Regions from separate parts of the Arthrobacter sp. TJ-254 genome, predicted to be linked through region 2. Evidence: riboswitches for the same ligand, from Rfam matches in the RefSeq annotation. Region 2 holds a riboswitch; the other holds the start of a gene.
What was found. A riboswitch is a leader RNA that binds a small molecule or an ion and turns the genes downstream of it on or off. The one in region 2 is predicted to bind S-adenosylmethionine.
Positions count from the first base shown of each region.

Region 1: it holds a riboswitch for S-adenosylmethionine, as region 2 does, so the genes downstream of both, AC4D14_RS09960 (LLM class flavin-dependent oxidoreductase) here and sfnG (dimethylsulfone monooxygenase SfnG) in region 2, are expected to answer to the same signal.

Region 1 is NZ_JBZCNF010000003.1:263,244-266,529, reverse strand. Features, by position in the region: gene AC4D14_RS09965 (GcvT family protein) at 1-355, shown strand, start outside; gene AC4D14_RS09960 (LLM class flavin-dependent oxidoreductase) at 562-1,968, opposite strand; SAM riboswitch class IV at 2,008-2,127, opposite strand; gene AC4D14_RS09955 (excalibur calcium-binding domain-containing protein) at 2,392-2,820, shown strand; gene AC4D14_RS09950 (class F sortase) at 2,860-3,286, shown strand, end outside.
Region 2 is NZ_JBZCNF010000004.1:186,516-189,801, reverse strand. Features, by position in the region: gene AC4D14_RS12365 (O-acetylhomoserine aminocarboxypropyltransferase/cysteine synthase family protein) at 1-335, opposite strand, end outside; gene sfnG (dimethylsulfone monooxygenase SfnG) at 335-1,486, opposite strand; SAM riboswitch class I at 1,491-1,595, opposite strand; gene AC4D14_RS12355 (NAD(+)/NADH kinase) at 1,809-2,891, shown strand; gene acs (acetate--CoA ligase) at 2,900-3,286, opposite strand, start outside.

The sequences.
Region 1 (3,286 bases), on a different contig from region 2:
CGAAGCCGGGCTCGGTTTCGCGGTCAACAAGGACAAGGAAGGCTTCAAGGGCTCCAACGCCCTGGTCTCCCGCCGGGAGGAGCCTGCGGCCCGGGCGCTGCGCTGCCTCACGGTCGACGACGGCGTCTCCGTGGTGATGGGCAAGGAGCCCGTGTTCGTGAACGGCGAAGCCGCCGGGTACGTCACGAGCGCCGCCTACGGGTTCTCGATCGGCAGGCCCATCGCCTACGCCTGGCTACCGGCCGCGGTTGCCGAGGGCGACTCCGTGGAGATCGAATACTTCGGCGAGCGGGTCCGTGCCACCGTCGCAGCCGAGCCACTGTTCGACCCAGGGATGGAGCGCCTGCGCGGCTGAGCCCCTCCGTCACAACAAGGCCCCACAACAAAGGCCCCGCTTCCGGAAGGAGGCGGGGCCTTTGCCGTGCCGGCTGAGCCGGCCGATCACGTGTGCCGCGGCCGACCTCGAAGCTGGGCCGGTCCAGCCCTCACAGAATCAGTTCCGTGTCGGTAGGTTTTGGTCGGTTCATTGATTCAGGGAACCGCTTATTATTCCGTGAGATGTCAGCGGGCGGCGGGCTCGAGGCGGTAGCTGCTGCCGTGGTGTTCGGCGGGCAGCCGGTCTCCGCGGCCGAAGAGCTTGTGCCGCAGTGTCCCCTCGACGTACTCGGTGGGATACGCGCCGCGCTTCTGCAGCTCGGGAACCACGTACTTCACCACATCCTCGAACGAGCCCGGCGTGATGGCGTAGGCAAGGTTGAACCCGTCGACGTCGGTCTCCTCGACCCAGGCCTGAAGCTCCTCGGCGACCTGCGCGCCCGAGCCGACGATGCGGGGGCCCAGCCCGCCGATGCCCGCCCACTCGGCGATGTCGCGCACCGTCCACGGCTTGCCGTCGTCCTCCACCTTGGAGAAGTTGGCGACGGCCGACTGGATGGCGTTCGACTTCACATTGCCGAGGGGCTCGTCAGGTCCGTAAGCGGAGAGGTCCACGCCGAACCAGCCGGAGACCAGCACCAGGGCTCCCTCGTAGCTGACGTACTGCTGGTACTCGGCGTGCTTGGCCTGCGCCTTCTCCTCCGTCTCGTCCGTGATGACGGTGAGCAGCGTGTAGATGCGCACGGAGTAGCGGTCGCGCCCTGCGGCTTCGACGGCGTCGCGGATCTTGGTGACGGTGTCCTTGAGGATCTCCTTGGTCGGCGAGCCAACAAAAACGGCCTCGGCGTTGCCCGCGGCAAAGGCGATCCCGCGCGGTGAAGCCCCGGCCTGGTAGATCACCGGGGTGCGCTGCGGGGAGGGTTCGCTGAGGTGGATCCCCGGCGTCGTGAAGTACTTGCCCTCATGGCCGATCCCGTGGACCTTCGCAGGGTCGGTGAAGACGCCGGTTTCGGTGTCCCGGATGACGGCGTCGTCCTCCCAGGAGCCTTCGAGCAGCTTGTAGAGCACCTCGAGGTACTCGTCGGCGTGGTTGTAGCGCTCGTCGTGCTCGAGCTGGTCGGTCTGCCCGAGGTTCCGCGTCGCCGAGGGCAGGTACCCGGTGACGACATTCCAGCCGAACCGCCCATTCGTCAGGTGGTCGAGTGTGGAGAGGCGGCGGGCAAACGGGTACGGGTGCTCGTAGGCGGTGCCTGCGGTGACGCCGAACCCGAGGTGCTCGGTCACCAGAGCCATGGCGGAGACCAGGAGGAACGGGTCGTTCACCGGAGTCTGTGTGCCCTGGCGGAGAGTTGCCTCGTCGGAGCCGCCGTAGACGTCGTAGGTGCCGAGGACGTCGGCGATGAAGATGCCGTCGAACAGTCCCTTTTCAAGGGTCTTTGCGAGGTCCGCCCAGTAGCGCAGGTCCTTGTACCGCCAGGACTGGTCCTCGGGGTGGCGCCACAGACCGGGCGACTGGTGACCGACGCAGTTCATAACGAAAGCGTTGAAGCGGATCTGACGGGGCGAATTGGAGGAATGCGGGGATAAGGACATGGCAAAAGAACCCTTGCATTAGGGCACCACCGAAAGGAAGTGCCGTACTTGCCCTCCGGTCATCTCCGCCGGCCGGGCCGAATCCTCACCTGGGGCACCCCGCTACAGCGAGAGGGTTGCCGTCCAACAAACCAGGGTTTTGCGTTGGAACTCTTGATTCTGAATTCGACCCTACGGGCAGGACGGCGCCCGCGTCGAGAACCGTCCGTCATAGAAAGTCACGAGCCGCATCCCGTGTGCGTCTTGATCGAGCGGGTGGCGAAACAGCTTGGTGGGAGCAGGGTGTCTTGCAAGCCCTGGTGAGATGACGATCGGTAGTGGGTGCGATAACCACGAGGTGGACCAAACAGTCAAAATTCCGAGTTACAATTTCATTACGCCCATCACATGGGCCTCAAACGTCACAAATGAATTGGGGAAAAATTGAAGAAAAGTACAGCAGGATTCGCACTGGTAGCAGCAGCAGGTCTCACGGCAATCTCGGCCGCACCGGCGATGGCAGTATCCCTCCCATTTGCAAACTGCAGTGAAGCAGCGGCAGTGGGCGTCTACAACATCCCTGCAGGCACGCCGGGTTACCAGCTGAAACTGGATGCCGATCGAGATGGGACTGGCTGCGACGCTGCAGGCAACCCTGCCTACGACGCGAGCATCGTGGCCGGCATCGTTGCTCAGAACACTCCCGCAGCACCGTCGCAGGTAGTTCAGATGCCCGTCGGCGGCGCTGACACCGGCGTTGCTCAGGAAGGTACTAACAACATGGGCGCGCTCGCGCTCGGCGGCGGCCTTGTCCTCGCGGCAGCAGCCGGTGGAACTTTCGTGGTGCGGCGTCGCGTCGCCGCCCAGGCATAGTCCACCTACACCAAGAACTGATCGGATATTGTCCTACGCATGATTAGTTCAATCAGGAACCGCCGCAGGAGCTTTCTTGCTTCTGCGGCGGTTGCTCTTTTCCTACTTTCCGGCTGTGCAACCGATGCAGCCCCGCAGGTCGAAAGGCCGGCAACGGTCTCGGCTACCCCTGATCCGGCCTCCTCTTCGGTGCCATCGACCTCGGCCCCTGCGAAGCCAACGCCTGCGCCGAGCGCCTCAGAATCACAACTTCCATCGCTGCCGGAATCGCCACCTGTTGCCTTCAGTATTCCCTCAACGGGCGCGAAGTCGGAGCTGCTCAGCTTGGGTCTGCGCCCCAATGGAACGCTTGAAGTGCCACCCGACGGCCCCGGTGCTCCGGCCAGCTGGTACAACCAGTCCCCCACTCCGGGCGAGCCCGGACCGGCCGTCCTCCTCGGGCACGTGAATGCCACCGACGGTGGGC
Region 2 (3,286 bases):
TACAGCTGGGAGGCGGCAACGATGTGGTCGCCGGCCTGGCAGAGGGCGGCGAAGGTGATGAATTCGGCGCTCATCCCCGAAGCCGTGGCGACGGCGCCGATCCCGCCCTCAAGGGAGGCGATGCGCTCCTCGAAGGCGGCAACAGTGGGGTTGCCGATCCGGGAGTAGATGTTTCCGTACTTCTGGAGCGCGAAGAGATTGGCGGCGTCGTTCGTGTCCTTGAAGACAAACGACGTCGTCTGGTAGATCGGCACGGCGCGGGCACCGTGGGTGGCATCGGGAGTGCCTCCCGCGTGAAGCGCGCGGGTGCGGAAGCCGAAGGTTTTCTCAGTCATCAGACGCCTGCCTTGGTGGGGAGAGGTTCGAGGTGGAAGTCGACGCCTGCCTTGGCGGCGAGGTCGGCTTCGAGGGAGCGGACAATCGGCAGGACATCCCTGCCGAACGCTTCAACCTCCTCCTGGAAATGCAGGTAGCAGGTGAGCAGCAGGTTCACCCCGATCTTCTTGTACTCGACGATTCGTTCGGCGATCTGCTCGGGCGTGCCGATGAGCTGGGTCCGGAAGCCGTCGTTGTACTGGATGAGGTCCTCGAAGGAGGAATCCGCCCACATCCCCTTCTTGTCGGCCGTTGAGGCCCCGGCCTCCTGCACCGCGTCGCGGAAGCCTTCAACGGCCGGCCGATGGGCCTTGGCGACGATCTCGCGCAGCGTCTCGCGTGCTTCTTTCTCGGAGTCGCGTGCAATGACGAACCCGTTGAGGCCGAACCGGGGCGACCTGCCGACGGCCGTGGCGGAGGCCTCTACCCCGGCGATGTTCTCCTTGAACCCCTCGAGGTCCTTGCCGTTGGAGAAGTACCAGTCGGCAACCCGCCCCGCCGCGGCCTGGGCCGCAGTGGAATTGCCGCCGAAGAAGATTTCGGGGTGGGGGCGGCCTGGAACATCAACGGGCGGCGGGCTGAGCGTGAAATCCGAGATGGAGTAGTACTTGCCCGTCTGCGTGTAGCTTTCCCGGGTCCACAGGCCGCGCAGCACGCGGATGAACTCCTCCGTGCGCACATACCGTTCGTCGTGTTCGAGCCAGTCGAGGCCGAAGTTGGTGAATTCGCTCTTCAGCCACCCCGAGACGATGTTGACGGCCGCGCGCCCGTTGGAGATGTGGTCGGCGGTGATGATGAACTTCGCCAGCACGCCCGGATGCCACATGCCCGGGTGGACGGCGGCGATGACCTTGAGCCTCTCGGTTGCGGCGAGCAGGGCGAGGGAGAACGACGTCGCCTCGTGCTGCTTGTCGGCGCCGTACGACGCCGCGTAGCGGGTCTGCGACAACGCGTATTCGAATCCTGCGTCCTCGGCGATCCGCGCAAGTTTCTTGTTGTACTCGAAATCCCAGCTGGTGCGCTGCTCGATTGTGGAAACCACGAGCCCCCCGCTCACATTAGGGACCCAGTAGGCAAACTTCAGGGGCTGCGAATAATCGACTGTGCTCACAAATCCTCCATCGGTTCTGGCGGTAGCACCCTACTGTCAGCGCGTTCTGCGCTGGCCAGGGTTGCTGCGGCGTCATAAAGCCAGATCTCTCGGCCGCTCGGGATGGTCATTACCGAGTGTGACAGCACGGGTGCCCGGCACCAAGAAATGTGTCGCCCCGGGTCGGCGCAGATTTGGACGGGGCAGGAAGGCGCCGGGTGGACTTGCGGGGCATTTCGAGTATGGTTTGCGTCACGTGGCGTCATCGGCGAGGTTGGCCGCCTGGCTCATACCCCGCGGCGGTGGCCCACCGTCACTTGTTGAGCGAACAAAGGAGCTGGCAGTGGATCTGCGATCACTGGGGCTCGTGGTGCATGGAGGAAAGCAACGGGCCATTGACGCGGCGGAGGCCCTCAAGAGCTGGGCCGCTGAGAACGGCGTGTCCGTCACGGAGGTGGATGTCTGGTCGGCGGACGACGAGGGCCACCTGACGCATCACCACGTGCCGCTCGGCCCGTTTGACCTCGTTGTGACGATCGGCGGAGACGGCACCTTTCTGCGCGGGGCGGCTGTGGCGATGTCCTGCCAGTGCCCTGTCCTCGGGGTGAATGTGGGCCGGCTTGGGTTCCTTGCCGAGGTGGAGCCGGAGAACCTTGTCGAAGCCCTCAGGGCCGTGATCGCCGACGAGACAATCGAGGAACAGCGCCTCACCCTCACCATCCGCTCGAGCAGGCCCCTTGAGATCCCCAGTGAGCTCGGGGCGCTCATCCACAATCCCAAGGGACCCGTTGCGGAATCGCCGCTGGTCCGGGACGACGCGGTGGAGGTCCTGGGCTGGGGCGTCTGCATGGACATCACCGCAATCAACGACGTTGTCTTCGAGAAGCTCAGCCGGGACCGCCAGGCGAGCGTCGCCGTCTATATTGGGGCCCGCCGGTTCGTTTCCTATTCGGCAGACGCCCTGATCATTTCCACGCCCACCGGATCAACGGCCTACTCGTTCGCTGCGGGAGGACCCATCGTCTCGCCCCGCGCCAACGCCCTGGTTTTCACGCCCGTCGCAGCTCACATGGTCTTCGACCGCAGCCTTGTCGTTGCCGCGGACGAGCTGGTGTCGGTGCGCGTGCTCGAGCGCAGCGGGCAGGTATCGATGTCCGTCGACGGCCGGATTGTCGGGGTGCTGAACCCGGGGGACTGGGTGGGCGTCTACGCACGCCCTTCGGCGCTGCGCATGCTGCGCCTGCATGAGCCTGACTTTTTCGGCAGGGTGCGGGACCGGTTCGGGCTGGTCGACGCCGCGGCTGCGGCCGCCGACGGAGATTCCCCGGTCGACTATTTCCCAAGCACGCCCAAGCCCGACGACATGAAGCACGTCCACATTCCGACCCAGCCGCTCGAGTCCTGGATGGGCTCCAAGACGGAGTAGGCGAAGCTTCAGGACCGCCGCGCGAGCACCTCGGAGATGCCCGGGAGGCACCCCTCGTTCTGCAGGGAGGTGGTGTCCCCAAGGGGCGATCCTTCGTACAGCCCGGTCAAGAGGCGGCGCATGATCTTCCCGGACCGGGTCTTGGGCACGTCCTGGACCACGATGACGGCACCCGGCTTGGCGATGGGCCCGATCTCGGCGGCAACGTGCCGGCGCAGGGTGGATTCGACGTCGCCCGTTCCGCCCGAACCGGGTGCCAGCACGACGAATGCGGCGATGGCGTGGCCGGTGAGCGGGTCGGCGACGGGGCACACGCCGGCCTCGCTGACCAGCGGGTGCGCGACGAGGGCCGATTCGATTTCGATCGTGGAGAGCCGGTGCCCCGAGACGTTGAT